Regions from separate parts of the Streptomyces sp. NBC_01264 genome, predicted to be linked through region 2. Evidence: predicted binding sites of a transcription regulator. Region 2 holds the regulator's gene; the other holds the start of a gene.
What was found. The regulator HspR, encoded in region 2, represses chaperone genes until heat shock. The targets are predictions, from matches to a motif close to TTGAGNNNNNNNNNCTCAA.
Positions count from the first base shown of each region.

Region 1: a site for HspR is predicted at 5,375-5,393, ahead of lon (endopeptidase La). Genes of this name have one in related genera too.

Region 1 is NZ_JAPEOX010000001.1:6,454,220-6,468,395, forward strand. It holds gene OG435_RS30340 (hypothetical protein) at 1-499, opposite strand, end outside; gene OG435_RS30345 (hypothetical protein) at 793-2,100, shown strand; gene OG435_RS30350 (sulfurtransferase) at 2,388-3,257, shown strand; gene OG435_RS30355 (DUF4097 family beta strand repeat-containing protein) at 3,497-4,282, shown strand; gene OG435_RS30360 (DUF6817 domain-containing protein) at 4,683-5,249, opposite strand; gene lon (endopeptidase La) at 5,416-7,812, shown strand; gene OG435_RS30370 (MarR family winged helix-turn-helix transcriptional regulator) at 7,931-8,371, shown strand; gene OG435_RS30375 (protein phosphatase 2C domain-containing protein) at 8,396-9,169, opposite strand; gene OG435_RS30380 (sensor histidine kinase) at 9,566-12,499, shown strand; gene OG435_RS30385 (roadblock/LC7 domain-containing protein) at 12,496-12,987, shown strand; gene OG435_RS30390 (DUF742 domain-containing protein) at 12,984-13,373, shown strand; gene OG435_RS30395 (GTP-binding protein) at 13,354-14,001, shown strand; gene OG435_RS30400 (styrene monooxygenase/indole monooxygenase family protein) at 14,013-14,176, shown strand, end outside.
Region 2 is NZ_JAPEOX010000001.1:5,276,072-5,290,247, forward strand. It holds gene OG435_RS24575 ((Fe-S)-binding protein) at 1-1,307, opposite strand, end outside; gene OG435_RS24580 (sugar transferase) at 1,493-2,026, opposite strand; gene dnaK (molecular chaperone DnaK) at 2,221-4,068, shown strand; gene grpE (nucleotide exchange factor GrpE) at 4,068-4,736, shown strand; gene dnaJ (molecular chaperone DnaJ) at 4,776-5,963, shown strand; gene OG435_RS24600 (heat shock protein transcriptional repressor HspR) at 5,965-6,417, shown strand; gene OG435_RS24605 (helix-turn-helix transcriptional regulator) at 6,567-7,583, opposite strand; gene OG435_RS24610 (hypothetical protein) at 7,696-7,932, shown strand; gene OG435_RS24615 ((2Fe-2S)-binding protein) at 7,932-8,243, shown strand; gene OG435_RS24620 (pyridoxamine 5'-phosphate oxidase family protein) at 8,394-8,840, opposite strand; gene clpB (ATP-dependent chaperone ClpB) at 8,941-11,526, shown strand; gene OG435_RS24630 (YbjN domain-containing protein) at 11,760-12,314, shown strand; gene OG435_RS24635 (mannosyltransferase family protein) at 12,318-13,499, opposite strand; gene OG435_RS24640 (pyridoxal phosphate-dependent aminotransferase) at 13,618-14,176, opposite strand, start outside.

The DNA.
Region 1 (14,176 bases), 1.2 Mb from region 2:
TCGAGATCCGCGGCAGGCGGGGGAAGTCCGCCTCCTGGAGTGCGGTGCGCAGCTTCGCGAGGGCGGACGCCGAGAGCTTGCCGTGGTCGACCGTCTCGGCCTTGGCGTTCAGTCGCAGGAACGATCCGTCGCCCTTGATGATCAAGGTGCTGGTCTTTCCGGCGAGGCCCCCGCTACGGGTGACCGCGACGAGCGTCTCGTCCGCGCGGGGCGGCGAGGCGCTGGGTGCGGGGGCGGAGGTGCTCGGGGCGGGAGGCGGGGCGGGAGCGGTCGTGCCGGTGCCCGGGGCCGGGCTCTGGCCGGCGCTCTGACCGGGGGACGGAGTCCCCGGGGCGTCCGTCGCCGTCCCGGAGGGGTCGGCCGTGGCGGTGCCGGTGCCCGTGCTCGCGTTCGTGTCCGGCTTCGGCTTCGGTGAGGCCCCGTCCCCCGACCCGTCGGAGGAACATCCGCCCAGGGCCGCCACCACGGCCAGCGCCACGGCCGCCGTCGCCCAACCCACTCGCCCACCACGTGCTCGCACGCCCCACCCCCGCAGGTATCCGGCTCGAACCCCGAGTATGGAGTCAGCACCACCCGCACGGATAGCACCCGGAGGCCGACATCCGCCGCTTCGCCCCTTGGCGCTGGCTGCCGCCGCTCACCGCTTTCGCCCTCGGCCTCTGGGGCCTTTCGCGGGGCGGCTCCCTGTGGCGCGACGAGTCCGTCACATGGCAGGTCGCGCACCGCCCGCTCGGGGAGCTCTGGGAACTGCTGGGCCAGGTCGACGCCGTCCACGGCCTCTACTACCTGCTGATGCACGGGGTCTTCGCGGTCTTCGCGGCAACGGGCACCACCGCCTCCGACCCCGGCCTCTGGCCCCTGCGCCTCCCCTCGGTGGCCGCCACCGCCCTCGCCGCGTCCGGCGTGGCCGCGGTGGCGCACCACCTGGCGGGCGGGCGGCGCGGCGGGGCCGCCCGGTCCGGGGGCGCGGAGCCGTCCGGGGACGCCGGCCGAGTCGGCGGTGCCGCGGGCCGAGTCGGCGGTGCCGCGGGCGCCGGCCGGGCCGGGCACGCCGACCTTGCCGACCGGGTCGCGTTGTTGTCCGGGGTCGCGTACGCCCTGCTGCCGCCCGTGCAGATGTACGCCCAGGAGGGACGCTCGTACGCCTTCGTCGCCGCGGCCGTCGTCTGGGCCGCGTACCTGATGCTGCGCGAGCGCTGGGTCGCCTACGCCGTGGTGCTCGTGCTGGGGTGCTGGCTGCACGAGTTCGCCGTACTGGCCCTGCCCGCGCACGCGTTCGCCGCCCGGCGCTCGCGCGGCTGGCGGTTCGCGGCCGGGGCCGTCGTGGTCGCGCTGCTGCCGCTCGCCCTGGTCAGCGCACGGCAGGCGCAGCAGCAGCTGGGCTGGCTCGGGCGGCCGAGCTGGCAGGACTGGGCGGCGTACGGAGTCCTCGCGGCCGCCTCGCTGCTCCTGGCCCGCGGAGCCGCGCGGGAACTCGTACGGGTCGCCCTGCCGCTGGCGCTGCTGCCCCCCGGGCTGTTGCTCGCGATCTCACTGGTGCACCCCTGGTACGTGGACCGGTACGTCCTCTACGCCCTCGCCGGCTTCGCCCTCCTCGTGGGGGCGCGGCTCGCCACGGCGCGGGGGTGGTGGGTGTGGCCGCTGGTCGGGGTCCTCCTCGTCCCGGTCGGGTTCTGGTCCGCGTGGCTGCGTACCCCCGAGAGCCGCAAGGACGACGCGCGGGCGGTGGCGGCGGCCGTCCGCGAGGCCGCGCGCCCGGGGGACGCGGTGCTCTTCCTCCCCTCGCGGCGGCGCGAATGGCTGCTGTCCTCACCACAGGTCTACGGGTCCCTGCGCGACCTCGCCCTGTCCGGCACCCCGGCGGCTTCGCGGAGCCTCCAGGGCGTGGAGCGGACCCCGGAGGAGATCCGGGTGGCCCTGCTCGACCCGGCCGTCGACCGGGTGGTCGCCCTGCTGGACCCGGCGGGGCAGCCGCTGGACGGCTACCCGGCGGAGGCGGTGAAACGCCAGACGCTGGTCTCCCACTTCGACCTGTGCTCCGTGCGGGACGTGCGCGGCGCCCGAGTGGCCCTCTTCGCCAAACCGGGCGACTGCCCGTAGCCGGGGCGGGGGCCACCTGTCCGCTCCCGGCCGTGCCATGCCCCCCCGGCGCCGAGGGGCCCGATCAGGGGGAGGGCCGTTGCCGCTCCGGGGATCTGGGAACCCCCGGGCCCTTCGGTCTCCGTAGATGAGCGCCCAGGGCCCGTGGTGCCCTGCCCCGGGGGCGGTGGGCCGGGGGAACCTGCCCCCAGGGTGGGTGCGTTCGTGGGAGGCGGGGGAGCGGGAGGGAGGATGGGCGGTGGGCCGCGGAGCTTGCCGGGGTCGTCGACTTCTGCCGGAGGTGCCGTATGGATGCAGCCCGCCCCCGATTCAACTCCCCCGTGCCCGTGCCGCCCGGCCCCCTCGTCGACGGGGACTGGCTCGCGGAGCGGCTCGGCATACCCGGACTCGTCGTCTTCGACGCCTCCGTCGGGCCGCACCGCGACGCGGACCGGCGCATTCCCGGGGCCCGTCCCTTCGACCTCGACGGCGCGCTGTCCGACCACACCGCCCCCGCCCCGCACACCATGCCCGGCCCCGACGCCTTCGCCGAGGCGATGCGTGCCCTCGGCGTCGACGACAGCGGCACGGTCGTCGCGTACGACGGCGCCGGCGTCTACTCCAGCGCCCGCGCCTGGTGGATGCTGCGCAGCATGGGCTTCGACCGGGTCGCCGTCCTCGACGGCGGGCTGCCCGCGTGGCTCGCCGCCGGGCGGCCGGTGGAGGAGCGCCCACCGGGGTACGAGGGCCCGCGCGGCTCCTTCACGGCCCGGCCCCGCGCCGGGCTGCTGGTGGACGCCGCCACCGTGTCGGCGGCCCTGGCAGATCCGGCCGCAGCGGTGCTCGACGCCCGGACCCGCGAACGCTTCGCCGGTACCGCACCCGAGCCCCGCCCGGGCCTGCGCGGCGGCCACATGCCGGGCGCGGTCAGCCTCCCCTTCGGTGAACTCCAGCGCCCCGACGGCCTGATGCGCCCCGATGCGGAACTCCGCGCGGCCTTCGGAGCAGCGGTGGGCGAGCGGGAGCGGCTGTACTTCAGCTGCGGCTCCGGGGTCACGGCCTGCGTGCTCGCCCTGGGCGCGGACCTGGCCGGGTACAAGGACCTCGCGGTCTACGACGGCTCCTGGAGTGAGTGGGGCGTCCCGTCCCCGGACCGACCGGTCGCGCAGGGGAGTTAGGCCGTCGCTCCCGGATCCGGCCCGGCCCGCGCCGCCCGGCACCGGACGACGCGGGCCTGACCGGCAAGATCGGAAGGATACGGCCCAGGACGGCCCGCCTCCGGATCCCGCCTCCGGCTCCGCGCCGCCCGGCAGGCGGCCCCGCGCCGTCTCCGTCCGCCGCCCGGGGGATAACCCCACCCCGGATCCGGGCACGTGCACCATGCCCCCGGGGCCACCGCGCGGGCACGATCGACACCATGACCACGAAGACGCGCCCGCGCGCCACCAAGGCCACCGTCACTGCCACATACACCGCCGCGGCCCTCGCCGCCGGTCTGCTGCTCACCGGTTGCTCCTTCGGCTCGCTCGTCTCCCGCGGCGGACCGGGGAACACAGCGAGCGCGGACACGACGGTGGCCGAGGCCGTCACCGCGGTCGACGTCTCGGACGCCGGCAGCGGATCCATCGAAGTGGTCGCCGGTTCCGGCCCGGGCGTCACCGTCCGCCGTACCGTCCACTACCGCGGCGACACCGTGCCCCAGCCCGCGCAGAGGCTCTCCGGGGGCGTGCTGACCCTCACCAACGGCAGCTGCTCCGGCCGCTGTTCCGTCGACTACCGGCTGGAGGTGCCGGCCTCCGCGACGGTCCGCGCCGAGAGCGGCAGCGGCCGCGTCACGGTGGCGGGAGTGGCCGCCGCCGACGTCACCACCTCCTCCGGCTCGGTCCGGGCGGACCGGATCGCCGGCCCGCTGACGGTCCGTACGTTCTCGGGCTCGATCGCCGCCGAGGAGCTGGCCGGCCCGGCCGCGGACGCCCGCTCGTCCTCCGGCGACGTCCGCCTCGCCTTCGGGAAGGCACCGTCCTCGGTCGCCGTGGAAACCAGCTCGGGCGATGCCGAGGTGAAGGTTCCCGCCGCCCCGTATGCCCTCGACCTCTCCACCACCTCCGGCGGGCGCGAGATCACCGTCCCCGCGGACCCGTCCGCGACCGCCCGCGTCGCCGTACGGACCACGTCGGGCGACATCACCGTCTCGGCGGCCTGATCCGCGTCTCGCCCGGATCCCCATGGGGTTTCGAATTCCCCTTCCCGCACGGCCCCGCGTGTCTCGCGTGCGGGTGCGTCCTCCTGCACCTCCACCACGAGCGGCTGAGGTGGACGAGAACGCGGGTCGGGGTGGCGCCTCGAGCAACTACTACGTCAACCTGTCCGGCTACGGGTCCTCGACGACGAGGTCAGCTCTGTCCGGTACCTGCTGGTCGTCGCGTCGGCGCCGCTGATCGGCCTGCTGACCGGCGTGCTGACCGGCGTGCTGACCGGCGTGCTCGACGGCCTCTACCCGGCCCGCCGCGCGGCCCGCGTCGAGCCGGTGGAGGCCCTGCGGCAGTGAGCACCGGCAGCCGTCCCGCGCTGCCGCCGGGCCGCCCCGGCGGTGCCCGCGCGGGTCAGCCGAGTACGGCGGTCACCTCGCGGCGGGCCGTCTCCGACAGCAGGGGGGACCACCGGGTGAACAGTTCGAGCAGACCGGCCCCGTTGCGTTCGCGGAAGGACGCGTTCACCTTCGCCAGGTCCAGCTCGTTGGCCGCCGTGAGCTCGGCGAAGTCGCGGCGCTGCTGAGGGGACGGAACGAACTCCTCGCCCGTGAACCGGTCCCGGAAGACTACCGACGCGTCGTCCGGTGCGGCGAGGCCCGGGTAGGAGGCCTTGCGGTCGCAGCTCGCGTAGAAGTAGACGAGCTGCTCGGCCTCCGTACCGATCGCCTCGGTGAGGCGGGCCCGTTCGGAAAGCTCCAGGAGTACCAGAGGCAGCCCGTCGGTGCCGTAGAAGGCGTGGCACAGTGCCGCGGCCCGGAGCGCCGGCCGTCCGCCCCAGGCGTCCACCAGTGCCTCGACGCGCAGCAGGTGGGTCAGGAGCGTGCCGCCCGAGTGCTTGGTGGTCTCCGCCCCCACCTCCTTGAGCAGGGCTATCGCCGGTGAATCGGTGGGTGCGTGCGCGTTCTCGCTGTGCATCATGCGCCCATCATGACGAGCCGCCCGCGCCCCGCGCCCGGCGCGATCGGCATGCGGACACCCTGCGGCCGTCCGAGTGTTCGCCCCCGGCGAACGGCACTTGGGGAACATTGGGGAGCTCACATGCATTGAGTCGGCATAACTCAACTTCACTGCCGGAGGGAACATCATGGCTTCGACGTCCGTAACGCTCACCCTGCCCGTGCTGCCGCTCGACGACGAGGTCGTGCTGCCCGGGATGGTCGTTCCGCTGGACCTGTCCGACGCCGAGGTGCGGGGCGCCGTCGAGGCCGCCCAGGCCGCCGCCGCGGGTGGCAAGCCGAAGGTGCTGCTCGTGCCCCGGGTCGACGGGAAGTACACGGGCACCGGCGTCCTCGGGACCGTGGAGCAGGTGGGGCGGCTGTCCGACGGGGATCCCGGGGCCCTGATCCGGGGGCGCGGCCGGGTCCGTATCGGGGCCGGGACGACCGGGCCCGGGGCCGCGCTCTGGGTCGAGGGCGAGACGGTGGACGAGACCGTGCCCGATCCGCTGCCCGGGGCCGTCGCCGAGCTCGTCAAGGAGTACAAGGCGCTCGCCACCAGCTGGCTCAAGAAGCGCGGGGCCTGGCAGGTCGTGGACCGGGTGCAGCAGATCGAGGGGGTCGGGGCCCTCGCGGACAACTCCGGGTACTCCCCGTTCCTGACCGTCGAGCAGAAGGTGGAGCTGCTGGAGACGGCCGACCCGGTCGCCCGGCTGAAGCTCGCGGTCAAGGCCCTCAGCGACCACCTCGCCGAGCAGGACGTCGCCGAGTCCATCGCCAAGGACGTGCAGGACGGCGTCGACAAGGTCCAGCGCGAGTTCCTGCTCAAGCGGCAGCTCGACGCCGTGCGCAAGGAGCTGCGCGAGCTCAGCGGGGAGAAGGAGGGGGAGGAGTCCGACGACTACCGGGCCCGGGTCGAGGCCGCCGACCTGCCGGAGAAGGTACGGGAGGCCGCCCTCAAGGAGGTCGACAAGCTGGAGCGCTCCAGCGACCAGTCCCCGGAGGGGTCCTGGATCCGCACCTGGCTGGACACCGTCCTCGAACTGCCCTGGAACGAGCGGACCGAGGACGAGTACGACATCCGGGGAGCGCGCGCCGTCCTGGACGCCGAGCACGCCGGGCTGAGCGACGTGAAGGACCGGATCACCGAGTACCTCGCGGTGCGCAAGCGCCGCTCCGAGCGCGGGATGGGCGTCGTCGGCGGCCGCCGCGGCGGGGCCGTACTGGCGCTCGTGGGCCCGCCCGGTGTCGGAAAGACCTCCCTCGGGGAGTCCGTGGCCCACGCCATGGGGCGCAAGTTCGTCCGCGTGGCCCTCGGCGGCGTCCGCGACGAGGCCGAGATCCGCGGGCACCGGCGTACGTACGTGGGCGCGCTGCCCGGCCGGATCGTACGGGCGATCAAGGAAGCCGGGTCCATGAACCCGGTCGTCCTGCTCGACGAGATCGACAAGGTCGGCTCCGACTTCCGGGGCGACCCGGCGGCGGCGCTGCTCGAAGTCCTCGACCCGGCCCAGAACCACACCTTCCGGGACCACTACCTGGAGGTGGAGCTGGACCTGAGCGACGTGGTGTTCCTCGCCACCGCGAACGTGCTGGAGGCCATCCCCGAGGCCCTCGCCGACCGCATGGAACTGGTCCGCCTCGACGGCTACACCGAGGACGAGAAGGTCGTCATCGCCCGCGACCACCTGCTGCCCAGGCAGCTGGAGCGCGCCGGCCTGGCCGTGGAGGAAGTGGTCCTGGAGGAGGACGCGCTGCGCAAGCTGGCGGGGGAGTACACCCGCGAGGCGGGCGTACGCACCCTGGAGCGTTCCCTCGCCCGGCTGCTGCGCAAGGTGGCCTCCCAGCACGAGCTGGGGGAGCGGGAGCTGCCGCTGCGGATCGGCGCCGACGACCTGCGGGCACTGATCGGGCGGCCGCACCACGTACCGGAGTCCGCGCAGGACCCGGCCGAGCGGCGGACCGCGGTACCGGGCGTGGCCACCGGCCTCGCCGTGACCGGGGCGGGCGGCGACGTCCTGTTCGTCGAGGCCTCGCTGGCCGATCCCGAGACGGGCGCGGCCGGGCTCACGCTGACGGGCCAGCTCGGAGACGTGATGAAGGAGTCGGCCCAGATCGCGCTCAGCTTCCTGCGCTCCCACGGCGCCGAGCTGGAACTCCCGGTCGCCGACCTGAAGGACCGGGGCGTGCACATCCACTTCCCGGCGGGCGCGGTGCCCAAGGACGGCCCGAGCGCGGGCATCACGATGACGACGGCGCTGGCCTCGCTGCTGTCGGGCCGGCAGGTCCGCACGGACGTGGCCATGACCGGGGAGGTCTCGCTGACCGGGCGGGTCCTGCCCATCGGCGGGGTCAAGCAGAAGCTGCTGGCCGCGCACCGGGCCGGGCTGACCACCGTCATCATCCCGAAGCGGAACGAGGCCGACCTGGACGACGTTCCCGCGGAGGTGCTGGCAGGACTGTCGGTGCACCCGGTGACGGACGTACGGCAGGTCCTGGAGCTGGCCCTGGCCGCGGACGAGGTCTCGGTGACCGTGGCGGCCTGATCCGGGCACCGTCCGGGCGGGCCGGTGGCCCGGGGATTCCCGCTCCGGCGGGGCCCCGGGCCCCCGGCGTACCCGCTGCGAAATACTGGTGGCCCACCCACCAGCGAAGGAGCGGGCCGTGCACGGGACCGAAGACCAGGAGTTCCTTGCCCTGGAGCGGGAGCTGTCCGTCTTCCTCCGACGGGCCCGCGCCTCCTCCGGGGAGATGGCGCGCGAGCTGCACCCGGAGCTGGAACCGGCCGCGTACGGGCTCCTCGTACGGCTGGAAGCCGCCGGGCGGCAGCGGGCGACCGAGCTCGCCGCCTACTTCGGGGTCGGCAAGGCCACCATGAGCCGGCAGCTGCGGGCCCTGGAGGTGCTGGGCCTGCTGGCCCGCGAGCCGGACCCGGCGGACGGGCGGGCCTTCCTGGTCGGGCTCACGGAGGAGGGCCGGGAGCGCTTCCTGCGGGTGCGGGGCGCCCGGCGTGAGCAGTACATGCGCAAGCTCGCGGACTGGGACCGCGGAGAAGTGGCGGAACTGGCGCGGCTTCTGAACCAGTTGAACGCAGGAGGGGAGTAGCTCCCCTTCCCGTGGCTCCCCTCCTCACAGCTCCGCGTAGGCCGCCGACGCGTCGTCGTGGCGCTTGTCGCGGCGGTGCGGCCGGCCCGGGTCCGATTCCAGCGCGCGGACCCGGTCGATCAGGGACTGCGCCCCTTCCTTGCACAGCACCGCCAGGCATTCGGCCCAGTCGCCCTCCCCGAACGTGTCCGTCCACCGGCTGGCCCCGTCCGTGATCGCCGCCACCGCCCGGACCTCCGCGCGCGGCGTCCGCCCGGTCACCGCCCGGGCCGCCACCTGCGGGTCCGCGGCCGCGGTGTAGAAGCCGCCCTCGGCGTTGCGCAGCGTGTCGGCGGAGGCCTCCGTACGCAGCAGCTCGCGCGGGATCCGGTCCAGCCGGTCGTCGAGGACCGCGCGCACCTCGCCCCCGGGCGCCTGGAGGAGGAGTACGGAATCCGAGAGCACCAGGTGCTCGACCCAGGACGCGTCCCAGCGGACCACGACCACCGTCGCCTGCGGCGTCCGGACGTGAGAAAGGTCACACGTGTCGCGATGGGCCTCCGCGGTGACGCGGATGGCCTCCGCCAGAACCCGGTCGAGGGGCATGTCCCGGCGTGATCCGGACAGTTCGGTCAATCGGCCCCCCAGCCGGGCCGCGAACCACGGCACTCCGTGCGCGCATCCGACGTCACCCGGCGGCGGGGTGACCCCGTCGAGGGCGACCAGGACTCCGCCGCCCGAGGCGGGGATCGCGGCCGACAGCCAGTCCTCGTTGGGGCGTTCCGGATTGCCGGGGGCGGAGGAGAGATCGATGCGCATGCTGACATTCTGCCCGCGCGGTGCCCCGTAGGAGCGGAAAGGACCGCTGAAGGTCCGGACCAACGCGGGGTGGGTGGGGAGGGAAGGAGCCGCCGGGGTCAGCGGGTTGCCCCTCGGCGATGTGGGCGGGCATCCTGCCAAAAGCCGCATCGATCTTTCAACCACCCGTCCACGGCGGGGCTCTGACAGCCGCTCGCGGAGTTGGTCGCCAACTCCTCCGTGCTGTTCACTCCTTCGTGTGGCCGGGCGGGCGATGTGCGGCCCCCTTCCCAACTCACTGCGAGGGTCTGAGGCGGTGCGGCGGCGGACGCGCGGAAGCGGCGCGTACTGAGCGGCACGTACCGAGCATCAGACAACGAGCACGAGCAGCACACGTAAACAGGATTGCGAGCACCGGTGCAGAAGAAGCGGCCTCGGAAGAACGGCACCGTCGCGAACGGCACCGCACCCGACGTCACCGCACCCGACCGACGAGCCCCGGGCGGCCCGGTCGCCGCGACCGCTCCCGCAGGGCGCCGCGTCCGCGTGCGCAGCAGGCTGGTCATCGGGGTCGCCGTGGCCGGGATCGCCGTGCTCGTGGCGGGAGCGCCCGCCGTCCTGTCCGCCTCCGCGGACCTCAAGGACTCCCAGCAGCTGGTCACCCTCGCCGACCGGAGCCGGCAGACCCTCACCCTCGCCCACCTCCTCGGCGACGAGCGCGACGCGGTCACCGAGTACGTGGCCAAGGGCCGCCCCGGCGGAGTCCGGGGCAAGCAGGCCGCCGCGGTCCAGGAACGCGCCGCGGGCACCGACCGCCAGCTCGCCGAGGTGCAGGCCGACGCCGACGAGGAACTGTCCGAGGCCGTCGGCCGGATCGCGGCCGTCCGTACCGAGGCCATGGAGGGCAGGGACAGCGCCCTCACCGCGCACCAGGCCTACTCCGGTGTCATCGCCGAACTCCTCGCACCGGGCAACCGGATCACCGAGCTGACCCCGCCGCGCGCCGCAGACGCCCTCGTCACCACCCGCCCGCTGGCCGCGCTCGGCCAGGCCGTGGAGCAGGCCTCCGCCACCCGCGGACTGCTGCTCGCCGCGCTGTCCGTGCCCGGCGGCGACAAGCAGCCGGGCACCGCCTTCGTGGACGAACTCACCGCCGCCGCCCAGCGGGCGCGCGTACGGGAGCAGGGCGCGCTCGACGACTTCGCGCGGGCCGCGCGTCCCGACGTACGCCAGAGCCTCACCGCCACCGTCACCGGACCCGAGGTCAAGACGGCCGACGACTACCTCAAGCGGCTCACCGACCGGCCGACCCTTTCCCCGGCCGACCGCAAGCTCGATCCCGGCGCCGTCGGACCGGCCCTCACCGCCCGCGTCGACCGGATGCGTTCGGTCGAGGCCACCCTCGCCGGCCAGCGCGCCACCGCGCTCGCCGCGCTGCGCGACGACGACGTGACCGCGCTGGAGGTCATGGTGGCCTGCCTCGGCGTGCTGTTCCTCGTCACCCTCGGCATCTCCACCGCCATCGCGCGCTCCCTCACCCGGCCGCTGTCGGTCCTGCGGCGCGGCGCGGCCCGGCTGGCCACGCCGGAGGGTTCGGTGGAACCGGTCCGGTTCACGGGCCGCAACGACGAGTTCGCCGAGGTGGTGCGCCACCTCAACGCGGTACGCGGCCAGACGGTCTCCCTGCACACCCGGATCGCCGGACTCGACGCCGACCGCCGCCGCCTCATCGGCCGCAACGAGGCGCTCTCGGCCGGCCGGGAGGCGCTGGAGGAAGAGCTCGCGCAGCTGCGGGCGGGGCTGGAGGAGCACCGCCGCATCATGTCGACGACGTCCGTGTCGCTGTCCCTGCGGACCCTGGGGCTCGTCGAGCGCCAACTCGTCGTCATCGAGGAGCTGGAGTCCGAGGAGCCGGATCCGGACCGCCTCGCCACCCTGTTCAAGCTCGACCACCTGGCGACCGTGATGCGCCGCCACAACGAGAACCTGCTCGTCCTCGCCGGCCAGGAACACGGCCACGGCCAGGGCCTGCCGGTGCCGCTGGTCGACGTCATGCGGGCGGCGGTCAGCGAGATCGAGCGCTACGAGCGCGTCGACCTCGGCGCGCTGCCCTCGTACACGCAGGTCGCCGGGCACGCCGCCGACGACATCTCGCACGTCCTGGCGGAGCTGCTGGAGAACGCGACGACCTTCTCGCCGCCGGACGCCAAGGTCAAGGTGTCCGGCTGGCTGCTGGACTCCGGTGACGTGGTGCTCTCCGTCGTCGACGAGGGCATCGGGATCACCGATGACCGGCTGGCCACGCTGAACCAGCGGCTGGCCACGCCCGACGCGTACGACGAGGAGCCCGAGTCCGAACACGGCCTGGGCCTCGGCCTCTACGTGGCGGGCCGGCTCGCGGCCCGGCACGGGGTCGGCGCGGAGCTGCGCACCCAGCGCAACGGCGGCACCGAGGCCCTGGTCGTGGTCCCGGCGGCGCTGCTGCCCGCCACCCCGCCGGCTTCGCCGGTCCACGCCCTGGGCGCACTGGGCGCACCCGCGCTGCACCTGCCCGGGGCGATCGCGGAGGCCAACGAGAACACCCTTCCCTCGCGGCTACGGGGCGCTGCCGCGTCCGTGACGGAAAGCCCGGCGGAGCCCGAGGCGGCCCCGCTGTCCCCGGAGCCCGTCTTCGAGGCGGAGCCGGCCGCGGCCCCGGAGCCCGTCGCCTTCCCCGAGCCGGAGCCCGCCCACGGCGCCGCGGACGACACCGAGCGGGCCGGCGCCGAGCCGCCCGCCCGGGTGGCTGCGGAGCCCGCTCCGGCGGCGTTCGCGCCTCCGGCCGGGCAGCTGCCGCCCACGGAGCAGGTGTTCCGGGTCCCGGCGCCGGTCGAGGTGCCGGACGAGCAGGTGTTCCGCGTACGGCCGCAGGCCCAGGACGCCGCCGAGGTGCCCGCGGAGCCGTCGGCCGGGGCGCCCGCGGAGGTACCCGCCGAGCAGGCGTTCCGCGTACCGCCGCAGGCCCAACCGTCCCGGGGCCGGGACGCCGCCGACGCCGCCGACGCCGCCGCCCCACAGGGGAGCGAGCCCGAGGAGGTCCTCACCGACAAGGGGCTGCCCAAGCGGAGCCCCCGCACGGTGACCGCCGGGCGCGGGGAGGAAGCGCGTCCGGCGCCGGGCCGGGTGGACGCCGACGAGCTGCGCCGCCGTCTCGGCGGGTTCTACCGGGGAGCCCAGGACGGGCGCCGCGTCGTGGAGGCCGAGCTCGCGCAGGACGCCCGGCAGGACTCCGGTCAGGACTCCCGCCAGGACCCGCCGCAGGACCAGGGGCAGACCGACCGGGGGGACACCGCACAGGAGGCACGCACATGAACGCGTCCAGTACGTACGGACTGAGCACCCAGGCCCGCAACCTTCAGTGGCTGCTGACCGACCTCGTCGAGGAGGTACCCGGGGTCAACTCGGTGGCCGTCGTCTCCTCGGACGGGCTCCTCCTGCTGTCCTCCGATCCGGTGGCACCCGACACACCCGCTCCGTCCTCCGCACCCGCCCGCCCCGCGGGCCCCCGCGGCGCCTCCGCCGATCTCGCGACCATCGTCTCCGGCCTCGGCTCGCTCACCACGGGCGCCGCCGCCCTGATGGACGGCGGCTCGGTCAAGCAGACGATGGTGGCCATGGAGCACGGTTCCGTGTTCGTCATGGCCATCAGCGACGGCTCGCTCCTCGGCGTACACGCCACGCCGGACTGCGACATGAGCGTCGTCGCGTACCACATGGCCTTGTTCGTGGGCCGCGCCGGCCACGTCCTGACCCCCGAAGTCCGCAGTGAGCTGCGCCAGTCGATGGAGAAAACCCCGTGAGGAGTCCGGCCTCCGACCGGCTGCCGATACGCGGCGCCGACCGCCGTCCCGCCCGTGTACGCCCCTACTCCCTGACGGGCGGCCGCACCCGCTTCACCCAGGTCCTGCACGTCGAGACCTTCGTCGCGGCCCTCGACACCAAGGTGTCCGAGCCGCGCAAGGCCGACCGGATGCCGGAGATGCCGGCGATCGTCGAGGTCTGCCGCCGCATGCGGACGATCGCCGAGATCGCCGCCCTGCTGAAGCTGCCGCTCGGCGTGGTCCGCGTCCTGGTCAGCGACCTCGCCGACCAGGGCAGGATCCGTGTCTACGGGACCGGCCACGGCAGCGGCCGTCCCGACCGCGCTCTGCTCGAAAGGGTGCTCAGTGGGCTCCGCCGTCTCTGAAACCGGTCTCTTCTCTTCCTCCGTGAACCCGGACACCGATCCGGACGAGCCCGTACAGCCCTGGCAGTACGACCGCTCGCGCGCGCCCGTCGCCGTGAAGGTGCTGGTGGCGGGTGGTTTCGGGGTGGGCAAGACCACGTTCGTCGGTTCCGTCTCCGAGATCCGGCCGCTGCGCACCGAAGCGGTGATGACCGAGGCCGCCGCTCCGACCGACGACCTGTCCGCAACCCCGGACAAGCACACCACCACCGTCGCCATGGACTTCGGCCGCGTCACCCTCGACGACGACCTCGTCCTGTACGTGTACGGGACCCCCGGCCAGGAACGCTTCTGGTTCATGTGGGACGACCTGGTGCGCGGTGCCGTCGGCGGGATCGTCCTCGCCGACACGCGACGGCTGCGCGACTGCTTCCCGGCGCTCGACTACTTCGAGAGCTGCGGACTGCCGTACGCCGTGGCCGTCAACCACTTCGAGGGCATGCCTTCGTACGAACCGGAGGACGTGCGGGAGGCGTTGACCGTACCGGCGCACGTACCCGTCGTGATCATGGACGCGCGGCGCCGGGTGACGGTCCTGGAATCCCTGATGACCCTCGTGGGCCACGCCCTCGACACGACCCCCGAATAGAGAGCGTGCACATGCGCAAGATACTCGTCGTCGGCGCCGGCCAGTCCGGTCTCCAGCTCGCCCTCGGACTCCAAGCGAAGGGGTACGAGGTCACCCTCATGTCCAACCGGACGGCGGACGAGATCCGCACCGGTCGGGTCATGTCCACCCAGTGCATGTTCGACACGGCGCTCCA
Region 2 (14,176 bases):
TTCAGCATCGTGCCGGCCTCCGACGGGAAGGCGGACTCGATCATCACCTGGTAGCGCCGCATGTCGACGATGTGGTCGATGTGCTCGATGTCCACCGGGCACTGCTCGACGCACGCGCCGCAGCTCGTGCAGGACCACAGGACGTCGGGGTCGATGACCCCGTTCTCCTCGGCCGTGCCGATCAGCGGGCGCTCGGCCTCGGCCAGGGCCGCGGCCGGGACGTTCGCGAGCTGCTCCGGCGTGGCCTTCTCGTTGCCCTCCATGTCCTTGCCGCCGCCGGCCAGCAGGTACGGGGCCTTGGCGTGCGCGTGGTCGCGCAGCGACATGATCAGGAGCTTGGGGGAGAGGGGCTTGCCCGTGTTCCAGGCGGGGCACTGCGACTGGCAGCGACCGCACTCCGTGCACGTGGAGAAGTCGAGGATGCCCTTCCAGGAGAACTGCTCGACCTGGGAGACGCCGTAGACATCGTCCTCGCCCGGGTCCTCGAAGCTGAGCGGCTTGCCGCCGCTCGTCATCGGCTGGAGCGCACCCAGCGCGACGGCGCCGTCGGCGTTCCGCTTGAACCAGATGTTCGGGAAGCCGAGGAAGCGGTGCCAGGCCACACCCATGTTGGTGTTGAGCGAGACGACGATCATCCAGATCAGCGAGGTGCCGATCTTGATCATCGCGGTGAGGTAGATGGCGTTCTGCAGCGCGCCGAGCGACATGCCCTTGAAGGCCAGCACCAGCGGGTACGAGACGAAGTACGCGGGCTCGTATGAGTTCACGTGGTGGATCGCGCCTTCGAGGCCGCGCAGGCACAGGATCGCGAGGCCGATGGTCAGGATGATGTACTCGACGAAGTACGCCTGCCAGGCCTTCGAGCCCGCGAAGCGGGACTTGCGGCCGGCCCGCGAGGGCAGCGACGCGAGGCGGATCCCCATCAGGACGAGGATGCCGACCACCGTCATCAGGCCGATGAACTCGATGTAGAGCTCGAACGGCAGGAAGCCGCCGATGATCGGCAGCACCCAGTCGGCCTGGAAGAGCTGCCCGTACGCCTGCACCAGCGTGGGCGGCAGCGTCAGGAAGCCGATCGCGACGAACCAGTGCGCGAAGCCGACGAGGCCCCAGCGGTTCATCCGGCTGTGGCCGAGGAACTCCCGGACCAGGGTGATCGTTCGGGACTTCGGGTCGTCCGTGCGGCTGCCTGCCGGCACGGGCTGTCCGAGCTTCACGAAACGGTAGATCTGCGCCACGGCTCGGGCGAGCAGCGCGACGCCGACCACGGTCAGGACCAGCGACACGATGATCGCGGCGAGTTGCATGGGAAGGCTCCTCGGGCGGCACTTACTAAGCGGTAACTTATCCAGTCAAGGCTTGAGGTTACCCAGTCCCGACGCCGCAATGTAGCCGAGCGCGCGGTGATCTGCGTCGCTCGCCCCCGCCGCGACGGGCCGCGTCCCCGCCGGGCCCCGCCCCGGTCCCGCCGAGTCGCCGCCCCCGCTCCGCCTCAGGGCCGTCCGTGCCGCCAGGCCGCCCGCGGGGTCTGCGCGAGGATCGCCAGGTCCATCCCCAGCCAGTGGTTCTCCACATAGTGCCGGTCCAGCAGGTCCATCTCCTCCCACGGCAGGTCCGAACGCGCGCTCACCTGCCACAGCCCGGTCATCCCGGGCCGTACGAGGAGCCGCTCGGGCCGGTCTGACGCGCTGTTCCCGGGCCGCGGCCCGACCAGCGACATCTCGCCCCGCACCACGTTGAGCAGCTGCGGCAGTCCGTCCAGCGCGCACCGCTCCAGCGCCGCCCCGGCCCGGCCCTTGCCGACGCGGAACCGCCACGCCCGGTAGGGCCGCCCGGCCAGGCCCGCCGCCGGTTCCCGTACGAGGACGCCCGCGCCCTGGGTCGCGTACAGCAGGCCGGCGGTCAGCAGCAGCGGTACGAGGAACACCCCGAGCAGGAGCGCCGCTCCGGCGAGGTCGAGCAACCGCTTGGCCGAGGGCGGGGCCGGGAGCTGCGGCAAGGCGGGGAGCGGGAGCAGCTTCTGCATGCCAGCACGGTGCCGCACCCCTGCGGCGGTGTGCGGGCGCCGCGCGGCCGTGGTGCCCCGAATGGCGCCCTCGAGCGGGCCTGAGCGTAAGGGTGGCCTAAAGGTTGAGTCCCCTCGACTCACCTCTGTTGACACCTGCCGAGCGGTGGGGCACTCTTGAGTCTGTTCCACTCAAGTCAGCTGGAGGAATCAAAATGGCACGTGCGGTCGGCATCGACCTGGGCACCACTAACTCCGTCGTCAGCGTTCTGGAAGGCGGAGAGCCCACCGTCATCACCAACGCCGAAGGCGCCAGGACCACGCCGTCCGTCGTCGCCTTCGCCAAGAACGGCGAGGTCCTCGTCGGCGAGGTGGCCAAGCGCCAGGCGGTCACGAACGTGGACCGGACCATCCGCTCCGTCAAGCGCCACATGGGCACTGACTGGAAGATCAACCTGGATGGCAAGGACTTCAACCCGCAGCAGATGAGCGCCTTCATCCTGCAGAAGCTGAAGCGCGACGCCGAGGCGTACCTGGGCGAGAAGGTCACGGACGCGGTCATCACCGTCCCGGCCTACTTCAACGACTCCGAGCGTCAGGCGACGAAGGAGGCCGGCGAGATCGCGGGCCTGAACGTCCTGCGTATTGTCAACGAGCCGACTGCCGCCGCCCTGGCCTACGGCCTCGACAAGGACGACCAGACCATTCTCGTCTTCGACCTCGGTGGCGGCACCTTCGACGTGTCGCTCCTCGAGATCGGCGACGGCGTCGTCGAGGTGAAGGCCACCAACGGTGACAACCACCTCGGTGGCGACGACTGGGACCAGCGCGTCGTCGACTACCTGGTGAAGCAGTTCCAGAACGGCCACGGCGTCGACCTGTCCAAGGACAAGATGGCGCTCCAGCGTCTGCGCGAGGCCGCCGAGAAGGCGAAGATCGAGCTGTCCTCCTCCACGGAGACCTCGATCAACCTGCCCTACATCACGGCGTCCGCCGAGGGCCCGCTGCACCTGGACGAGAAGCTCACGCGCTCGCAGTTCCAGCAGCTGACCGCGGACCTGCTCGACCGCTGCAAGGCGCCGTTCCACAACGTCATCAAGGACGCGGGCATCAACCTGTCCGAGATCGACCACGTGGTCCTCGTCGGCGGCTCCACCCGCATGCCGGCCGTCGCCGAGCTCGTCAAGGAGCTCACCGGCGGTCAGGACGCCAACAAGGGCGTCAACCCGGACGAGGTCGTCGCCCTCGGCGCGACCCTCCAGGCGGGCGTTCTCAAGGGTGAGGTCAAGGACGTCCTGCTCCTCGACGTGACCCCGCTGTCCCTGGGTATCGAAACCAAGGGCGGCATCATGACCAAGCTCATCGAGCGCAACACCACGATCCCGACCAAGCGGTCCGAGATCTTCACGACGGCCGAGGACAACCAGCCGTCCGTGCAGATCCAGGTCTACCAGGGCGAGCGCGAGATCGCGGCGTACAACAAGAAGCTCGGCATGTTCGAGCTGACCGGCCTGCCGCCGGCCCCGCGTGGCGTCCCGCAGATCGAGGTCTCCTTCGACATCGACGCGAACGGCATCATGCACGTCACTGCCAAGGACCTGGGCACTGGCAAGGAGCAGAAGATGACCGTCACTGGCGGCTCTTCCCTCGCCAAGGACGAGGTCGACCGCATGCGCCAGGAGGCGGAGCAGTACGCGGACGAGGACTCCCGCCGCAAGGAGGCGGCCGAGTCCCGCAACCAGGGCGAGCAGCTCGTCTACCAGACGGAGAAGTTCGTCAAGGACAACGAGGACAAGGTCCCGGCCGACGTCAAGGAAGAGGTCGAGGCCTCCATCGCTGAGCTGAAGGAAAAGCTCAAGGGCGAGGATGCTGCCGAGATCCGCACCGCGACCGAGAAGCTCGGTGCCGTCAGCCAGAAGCTCGGCCAGGCGATCTATGCCGACGCCGGTGCCCAGGCCGCCGGTGGCGCGCCGACCGGTGACGCCGGTCAGGCCGACGCCAACGACGACGTCGTCGACGCCGAGATCGTGGACGACGAGAAGCCGAAGGGCGGCGCTGCCTGATGTCGGAGGAGACCCCGGGCTTCGACGAGAAGCCCGAAGTCCCCGCCGACGGCACGCCTGAAGACGACGCCGCCGAGCCGAAGGCCGCAGCTTCCTCCAAGGAGGAGGCCGCGGCCCCGGCCGGGGACTCCGCAGCAGCATCGGACGTCGCTCTCCTGGCCCAGCTGGACCAGGCCCGTACCGCGCTCGGCGAGCGCACCGCAGACCTCCAGCGACTCCAGGCGGAGTACCAGAACTACCGCCGCCGGGTGGAGCGGGACCGGATCGCCGTCAAGGAGATCGCGGTCGCGTCCCTCCTGACGGAACTCCTCCCGACCCTGGACGACATCGGCCGGGCGAGGGAACATGGCGAGCTGGTCGGCGGCTTCAAGTCGGTGGCCGAATCGCTGGAGACCGCTGCGGCCAAGATGGGCCTGCAGCAGTTCGGCAAGGAGGGCGAGCCCTTCGACCCGACGATCCACGAGGCCCTGATGCACTCGTACGCGCCGGACGTCACCGAGGACACCTGCGTGGCGATCCTGCAGCCGGGGTACCGGATCGGCGAGCGTACGATCCGTCCCGCGCGGGTCGCGGTGGCCGAGCCCCAGCCGGGCGCGGCGCCGAAGTCCGAGGCGGCGGAAGGCGAGTCCGCGTCGGACAAGGACGCGGATGCCCCCGACAAGGGCTGAAGCTGAACAAACAGAGGTACGAGAGGAGGGACACCGGGGATGAGCACGAAGGACTTCGTCGAGAAGGACTACTACAAGGTCCTCGGTGTCCCGAAGGACGCCACCGAGGCCGAGATCAAGAAGGCGTACCGGAAGCTCGCCCGCGAGTTCCACCCGGACGCCAACAAGGGCGACGCCTCGGCCGAGGAGCGCTTCAAGGAGATCTCCGAGGCGAACGACATCCTCGGTGACGCCAAGAAGCGCAAGGAGTACGACGAGGCCCGCGCCCTGTTCGGTAACGGGGGCTTCCGCCCCGGTCCCGGCGGGGGCGGCGGCTCGTTCAACTTCGACCTCGGCGACCTCTTCGGAGGCCAGCAGCAGGGTGGCGCGGGCGGCGGCTTCGCCGGCGGCGGCCTGGGCGACGTCTTCGGCGGCCTGTTCAACCGCGGCGGCGCCGGCGCGGGTGCGGGCACCCGTACCCAGCCGCGCCGCGGCCAGGACATCGAATCGGAGGTCACCCTCTCCTTCACGGAGGCGGTGGACGGGGCCACGGTCCCGCTCCGGATGTCCTCGCAGTCGCCCTGCAAGGCCTGTTCGGGCACCGGCGACAAGAACGGCACGCCCCGCGTGTGCCCGACCTGCGTCGGCACCGGCCAGGTGTCCCGCGGCAGCGGCGGCGGCTTCTCGCTGACCGACCCCTGCGCGGACTGCAAGGGCCGCGGCCTCATCGCCGAGACCCCCTGCGACATCTGCAAGGGCAGCGGGCGGGCCCGCAGTTCCCGGACCATGCAGGTCCGGATCCCGGCGGGGGTCTCCGACTCCCAGCGGATCCGGCTGCGCGGCAAGGGAGCTCCGGGCGAGCGCGGCGGCCCGGCCGGTGACCTGTACGTGGTCGTGCACGTCGACGCGCACCCGGTCTTCGGCCGCAAGGACGACAACCTCACGGTGACCGTTCCGGTGACCTTCGCGGAGGCGGCGCTGGGAGCCGACATCAAGGTCCCGACCTTGAACGGCCCCTCGGTGACGCTGAAGCTGCCCCCGGGCACCCCCGGCGGCCGCACGATGCGGGCCCGCGGCAAGGGAGCGGTCCGCAAGGACGGCACCCGCGGCGACCTGCTCGTGACGGTGGAGGTCGCGGTCCCGACCGAGCTGAACGACAAGGCCCGCGAGGCCATGGAGCTGTACCGCGAGGCGACCGAGTCCGAGGACCCGCGCTCCGCGCTGTTCGAGTCCGCGAAGGGAGCATGACATGGACGGCCGCCGTAGGAGCCAGTACCAGCTCACCGATGAGACCCCGGTCTACGTGATCTCGGTGGCCGCCCAGCTCTCGGGCCTGCATCCGCAGACGCTGCGCCAGTACGACCGCCTCGGCCTGGTCTCCCCGGGCCGTACGGCCGGGCGCGGCCGGCGCTACTCGGCCCGTGACATCGAACTGCTCCGCACGGTGCAGGCGCTGTCCCAGGAAGAGGGCATCAACCTGGCCGGCATCAAGCGGATCATCGAGCTGGAGAACCAGGTCGCCGCGCTCCAGCAGCGCGTGGCCGAGCTCTCCACGGCCGTCGACGGCGCCGCCGCCGTCCTCCAGCAGCGAGAGGCCCAGGTGCACGCCTCGTACCGGCGCGACCTGGTCCCGTACCAGGCTCCGCAGCCGGGCAGCGCCCTGGTCGTCTGGCGGCCGGCTCCGAAGCGGCCGCTGGGCTGAGCGGAGGCTGAGCGGGACACGTACGCCGGTACGCCCGCGCGCGCCGCACGCCACGTACGCAGGCCCCGTCCGGACCCTTCTCGAAGGGCCTGGGCGGGGCCTGCGCGCGTCCGCGCCGGCCGTATCCGCCCCGCACCCGCCCGTGGCCCTCAGCGGGGCTCCGTGAGCCCCTCGGCGTCCGCGGGGCCCGAGTCGTGCAGGATGCCGGACTCGGCGATGAGGTAGCCCAGCTGGGCCCTGCTGCCGCTGCCCAGGGCGGTGGCCAGTTTGGCGATGTGCGCGCGGCAGGTGCGCACGTTCATGCCGAGGCGCCGGGCGATGGCCTCGTCGACGTGCCCCTCGATGAGCAGCTGGGCGATGGAGCGCTGCACTCCGGAGATCCCGTCCGGGCTGTGCGTGTACGTGACCTTGTCGTTGAGCGGTACCGCCCTGCGCCACAGCTGCTCGAAAACCTTGATGAGGTACTCGATCAGTCCCGGGTGCCGCAGTTCCAGGGCGACGCGCCGGTCATGGCTCGCGGGGATGAAGGCGACCGTGCGGTCGAAGATCATGAGACGCTCGATCAGCTCCTCCAGTGTGCGGATCTCGACCTTTCCCGTGGAGATCCTGTCCACATAGGCGAGCGTGCCCTGACTGTGGCGCATGGTGTGCTGGTAGAGCGTGCGGATCTTCACCCCGCGGTCGATCATCGGCGAGGCGCGCTCCAGGGACTGGCTGAGGCTGAAGGTCGGCCGGGCGCCGCCCGGCTGGACGGTCAGGGCCTCGGTGTGGCACTCGGCGGTGGCCAGGTCGATGGCGGCGTTGATCTGGTCGAATCCCTCCAGCACCGTGATGGCGTGGGTGTTGGCGGGGCTCCGGGCACTGAGGGTGAGGAACGGCTCGAAAGCGTCGGTGAGATCCACGGCGGTCCGCCGGCGGTCCTGGATCTCGCGTTCGATCGGGTGGAGGCGTTGTGCGAGTGCGATGGACGGGGGAACCGCGCGGAGTTGGTTCGCGTCGTCCGGGTCGGGGCGCAACAGGGCGAATTCCAGCAGGCAGGGGGCGTTCACGACGTCGCCGCGGGCGATGCGGCCGGTGCTCAGGGCTGCCGCGTAGAGCCGGGTCCCCTCGGCGCACATCTCCGTGACGGGGTGGTGATGTGTCGGGTTTGTTGCGCTCTGCGGCATATCTCCACCCCCCAGGGTCCTGAACATGTAAGAACATGATGCATCGTCCCTGTGGCACTGACGTGCCTGAATGAGCCATCGTCTGTCAGTGCGGGGGAGAAGATTCCATCAAGTGAGGACGAAGCCGACCATGTATAAGAGAATGCTTCGCTCGGCGCTTGCCGTTGTTTTCTCCGTCGTCGCGATCTTTGGGGCAGTCGCTGCCGTCAACGGGGACACGGGAAGCGCTGTTGCCGGTGCGAGTGCGCCCGCCGAGAAGAAGGTCGGCAACGACTTCGGCTGGGACTCCGTCCAGAAGGACGCAGGGAACGACTTCGGCTGGAACACCACCCCCGCGCAGGTTTCCTGATGACCCCCGACGACCACGGATTCCGCCGTGAAATGGCATCGGCATACCGCTCCGGCTGGCAGTTCATCGATCTCACCAGTGCCATTCCTTACGCCGGCGACTCGCTGAAGGTCACCCTCTTCGGCCAGCCCATCGTCGTGGTGCGGGAAGAGGACGAGGACGTCCGTGCCTACCGCTGTCTGCGCCGTCCCCGGGGCGCGCCGCAGCCCGTCCGCTGCGAGATCCGGTACGGCATGGTCTTCGTCAATCTGGACCAGCGTGACCACCAACTTTTCGAACCCGACTCCGCCGCCACCCCCCGCAGTGCCTGAAGCGATTCCCCTGTCGTTGCAGATCGCTCAGGCGCTACCCCCCACACAGCGGCGCCATCGTGGACCTGACCACGATGGCGCCGCTGTGATGTCCGTGTCCAGAGGCCGGACCGGACCGGAATCGCACCGGCCCCGGCCGGACCCCGCCGGCTAGGCGCGCCCCATGGCCCGGTCCAGGCTGATCTCCACGACCACCCGGTCCGGATTCGGCGAGGGCGTCCGCCCGTACCGCTCCGCGTAGAGGCGTACCGCCTCCGCGACCGAGGCCTCGTCGTCACGGACCACCGCGCGCCCTTCGAGGGTCGCCCAGCGCCGCCCCTCCAGCTGGCACACCGCCACCCGGGCCCCGCCCCGCGGGTCGCCCTGCGACGCCAGCACGTTGCGGACCTTCTTGCTGTGCTTGTTGCTGATCACCCGTGCCAGCCCGGCCTGCGGGTCGTACGTCACGCCCACCGGGACCACGTGCGGGCTGCCGTCGGGGCGGTGGGTGGTCAGCGTGCAGATGTGCCGCTCCCGCCAGAAGGCGAGGTAGTCCGGCGTCGGGTTGAGTACGTCTTGGGTCGGGCGGGCCGTGCCGGCCGGGCTGGGAGTCGACATGCGCGAAGGGTACGTCCCTCCACCTTGAGTGGAATAGACTCAACTTTGTGCAGGTTACTCATGTAAAGCACACACAGGAGAGGGAAGGGAGAAGGCGCACGTGGATGCCGAGCTGACCAACAGGAGCCGGGACGCGCTCAACGCGGCCACGACCAGGGCCGTCAAGGACGGGCACGCGGACCTGACGCCCGCGCACCTGCTGCTGGCGCTCCTCGCCGGCGAGGACAACGAGAACATCACCGACCTGCTCGCCGCGACCGACGCCGACCAGGCAGCCGTACGCGCCGGAGCGGACCGGCTGCTCGCCGCCCTGCCCAGCGTCACGGGCTCCACGGTCGCGCCCCCGCAGCCCACCCGCGAGCTGCTCGCCGTACTGGCCGAGGCCGACGCGCAGGCCGGCAAGCTCGGCGACGAGTACCTCTCCACCGAACACCTGCTCATCGCCCTCGCCGCCAAGGGCGGCGCGGCCGGCGAGCTCCTTTCCGCCCAGGGCGCGACCGCCAAGAAGCTGCTGGCCGCCTTCGAGAACTCAAGAGGAGGGCGGCGGGTGACCACCCCCGACCCCGAGGGCCAGTACAAGGCCCTGGAGAAGTTCGGCACCGATTTCACGGCGGCCGCCCGCGAGGGCAAGCTCGACCCCGTCATCGGCCGCGACCACGAGATCCGCCGCGTCGTCCAGGTGCTCTCGCGCCGGACGAAGAACAACCCGGTGCTCATCGGCGAGCCCGGCGTCGGCAAGACCGCCGTCGTCGAGGGCCTGGCCCAGCGCATCGTCAAGGGCGACGTCCCCGAGTCGCTGAAGAACAAGCGGCTGGTCTCCCTGGACCTCGGCGCGATGGTGGCCGGTGCCAAGTACCGCGGCGAGTTCGAGGAGCGGCTCAAGACGGTCCTCGCGGAGATCAAGTCCAGCGACGGCCAGATCATCACCTTCATCGACGAGCTGCACACGGTCGTCGGCGCGGGCGCCGGCGGGGACTCCTCCATGGACGCGGGCAACATGCTCAAGCCCATGCTGGCCCGCGGCGAGCTGCGCATGGTCGGCGCGACCACCCTCGACGAGTACCGCGAGCGGATCGAGAAGGACCCGGCGCTGGAGCGGCGCTTCCAGCAGGTGCTGGTGGCGGAGCCGAGCGTCGAGGACACCATCGCCATCCTGCGCGGGCTCAAGGGACGCTACGAGGCGCACCACAAGGTCGTCATCAACGACAGCGCCCTCGTCGCCGCGGCCACCCTCTCGGACCGCTACATCACCTCCCGCTTCCTGCCCGACAAGGCCATCGACCTCGTCGACGAATCCATGTCCCGGCTCCGGATGGAGATCGACTCCTCCCCCCTGGAGATCGACGAGCTCCAGCGCTCGGTCGACCGGCTGCGCATGGAGGAGCTGGCCCTGAACAACGAGTCGGACCCGGCCTCGCGCGAGCGGCTGGAGAAGATCCGCAAGGACCTCGCGGACAAGGAGGAGGACCTGCGCGGCCTGACCGCCCGCTGGGAGAAGGAGAAGCAGTCCCTCAACCGGGTCGGCGAGCTCAAGGAGCGCCTGGACGACCTGCGCGGCCAGGCCGAGCGCGCCCAGCGCGACGGGGACTTCGACACCGCCTCCCAGCTGCTCTACGGGGAGATCCCGGCCCTGGAGCGCGAGCTCGTCGACGCCACCGAGGCCGAGGCCGAGGTCGCGCGCGACACCATGGTCAAGGACGAGGTCGGCCCGGACGACATCGCGGACGTGGTCGGCGCCTGGACGGGCATTCCGGCCGGCCGGCTCCTGGAGGGCGAGACCCAGAAGCTGCTCCGCATGGAGGACGAGCTGGGCCGGCGCCTGATCGGCCAGGGCGAGGCCGTGCGCGCCGTCTCCGACGCCGTACGCCGCACCCGCGCGGGCATCGCGGACCCGGACCGGCCGACCGGCTCGTTCCTCTTCCTCGGCCCCACGGGCGTGGGCAAGACGGAGCTCGCCAAGGCGCTCGCGGACTTCCTCTTCGACGACGAGCGGGCCATGATCCGCATCGACATGTCGGAGTACGGCGAGAAGCACAGCGTGGCCCGTCTCGTCGGCGCCCCGCCCGGCTACGTGGGCTACGAGGAGGGCGGTCAGCTGACGGAGGCGGTCCGCAGGCGCCCGTACTCGGTCGTCCTCCTGGACGAGGTCGAGAAGGCCCACCCCGAGGTCTTCGACGTCCTGCTCCAGGTCCTCGACGACGGCCGCCTCACGGACGGCCAGGGCCGTACGGTGGACTTCCGCAACACCATCCTGATCCTGACCTCGAACCTGGGGTCGCAGTTCTTGATGGATCCGTCCACGGGTGCGGACGAGAAGAAGGCCCGGGTCCTGGACGTGGTGCGGGCCTCCTTCAAGCCGGAGTTCCTCAACCGCCTCGACGACTTGGTCGTCTTCTCCGCCCTGAGCGGGGCCGAGCTGACGCACATCGCCGAGCTGCAGATCGGCCGCCTGGCCAAGCGCCTGGCCGACCGACGCCTGGGCCTGGACGTCACCCCCGAGGCCCTGGCCTGGCTGGCGGACAAGGGCAACGACCCGGCGTACGGCGCCCGCCCCCTGCGCCGCCTGATCCAGACGGCCATCGGCGACCGGCTGGCCAAGGAGATCCTCGCGGGCGAGGTCCGCGACGGCGACACCGTCCGCGTGTCGGTGGTGGGCGACGACCTGCTGGTGGGCAGGGCGCTGTAGCGATCCGCGCCGTCCGCGCCGGCCGCGGCGTCGGCGCCGTCCGCGCCACTTCGCGGTGACAAGGAGCTGCAATCCGGCGCAATACCGCCTCAGCCGGGCCCCGGGACCGCCGGGGCCCGGCTTACCCGGGCCATACTCCTGTCCGCCCTGCGCGGATCGGGACCTTCCGGGGTGGACACGAGGTGGGCGCGATGGGGGAGGATGGCGGCATCCGCACGAAGGGAAGTCACACGGTGAGCATCGACCCGGCCTCGATTCCGAACTTCGGAGGGCAGCAGCCCGATCCGCAGGCCACTGGACCGGCGGGCCCCGTCGTCCCCGACCAGGACCTGGTCAAGCAGCTCCTGGAGCAGATGGAGCTCAAGTACGTCGTCGACGACGAGGGTGACCTCGCGGCGCCGTGGGAGGACTTCCGCACGTACTTCATGTTCCGCGGCGAGGACGAGCAGCAGGTCTTCTCCGTGCGGACGTTCTACGACCGCCCGCACAAGATCGACGAGAAGCCCCAGCTCCTCGAGTCGATCGACGATTGGAACCGCCGCACGCTGTGGCCGAAGGTCTACAGCCACACGCACGACGACGGCTCCGTCCGCCTGATCGGCGAGGCGCAGATGCTGATCGGCACCGGCGTGAACCTGGAGCACTTCGTGTCCTCCACGGTCAGCTGGGTCCGCGCGTCGATCGAGTTCGACAAGTGGCTCGTCGAGCAGTTCGGGCTGGAGAAGGAAGTCGACTCGGCGGAGGGCGACAAGAAGGACGGCGAGGACGGCGACAGCGAGACCAACTAGGTCTCAGGGCGCCACCCCGGACGCGAGCAGCAGGTACGGCCCGTACGCGTACGAGAGCCCGGCCAGCACCACGGTCACCACGACCGCGGTGCGCGGCCGGGCTTTCGCCATGAGGGCCGCCGCCGGCAGCAGCAGCGGGAACGCGGGCAGCAGGAAGCGCGGCTTCGATTCGAAGAAGCCGGCGCCGCCGTAGGTCATCACCAGCAGCACGCCCGTGTACACCAGCAGCGGCAGCGGGATCCTCCGGTCGGCCGCCAGCAGCCCGGCGAGCACCAGCGCGGCCACCAGGAGGACCACCGTCACGGTCGTGGCCAGCTCCACGCTCCCGGGCGAGCCCAGCGCGTGCCGTGCCGAGCGCAGCGCGCCCGCGCCGAAGTCGAAGCGCGAGCCCCAGCCGCTCTGGACGGCGAAGTAGCCGCCGAGCGGATCCCCCCGGTGCACGCCGACGAGCAGGACGTACGAGGCCCAGCCCGCGGGAGCGGCCAGCCCGGCGGCCCACACCGCCGCGGGCGCGCGGCCCCGCCGCCGGCAGATCTCGTAGGCGGCGGCAGCCGTCACGGCCGCCGCGACCGCGATCCCGGTAGGCCGGGTCAGCCCCGCGAGGACGGCGAGCCCCGCCGCCCACCCCCAGCGGCCGCGCAGCAGCGCGTACAGGGCCCAGGCGGCGAAGGCCGTCAGCAGGGGCTCGGTGTAGGCGAGGGTCACCATGAGGGCGTGCGGCAGCACGGCCCACAGCGCGACGAGCAGCACCCCGGCGCGGGCCCCGAGCAGGTGCTCCCCGACCCGGTACACCCCCGCGGCGGCGGCGCCCGCGGCGATCCAGGCGACGGCCAGCGCGGCGACGGTCAGGGAGCCGGGCAGCACGAGGGAGGCGCAGCGGATCAGGACGGGGTAGAGCGGGAAGAACGCGGAGTCGCTCTGCACGGACCCGATGCCGGGGTAGATCTGGGTCCGGCCGTAGCCGTGCTCGGCGATCCGCAGGTACCAGACGGAGTCCCAGGACTCCCCGAGCACCCGCAAGGGGCTGCGCCCGGTCCACCGGGCCGCCACGGCCACCGCCAGCACCCCGGCCCCGCGCACGGCCGCGTACACCCCGAGCGCGAGGAGGACACCCGGGACCCGCCCGGCGGCCCGGCCGGCGAACCGCCGGGGCCGCGTGCCGTTCGTCAGCGTCTGCGTCGCCATGCGTCCCGACTTTCTGGGTGGCTCCGGGTCGGAGTCGCCACGAGGAAGAAACACTACGACGCCACCGCTGCCGGGGCCGCCGAGGCCGCGGAGCCGCCGGTTTCGAGGCACACCCGGCTCAGAGCCGCCGCAGCCGCTCCACCGCCTCCTCCAGGACGTCCGTCCGCTTGCAGAAGGCCCAGCGGACGTGGGAGGCGCCGGCGGCCTTGTCGTCGTAGAAGACCTGGTTCGGGACGGCCACCACCCCGCAGCGCTCCGGCAGGGCGCGGCAGAAGGCCAGGCCGTCGTGCTCGCCGAGGGGGGTGATGTCGGTGGTGACGAAGTAGGTGCCCTGCGGGCGGAACACCTCGAAGCCCGCGGCCGCCAGGCCGTCGGAGAGGAGGTCGCGCTTGGCGGCCAGGTCCGCGCGGAAGGAGTCGTAGTACGCGTCGGGCAGGGCGAGGGCCTCGGCGATGGCGTACTGGAACGGGCCCGAGGACACGTACGTCAGGAACTGCTTCGCCGACCGGACCGCCGTGACCAGCTCGGGCGTGCCCGTCACCCAGCCGACCTTCCAGCCCGTGAAGGAGAAGCTCTTGCCGGCGGAGGAGATGGTGACCGTGCGCTCGCGCATGCCCGGCAGGCTCGCCAGCGGGGTGTGGACGCCCTCGAAGACCAGGTGCTCGTACACCTCGTCC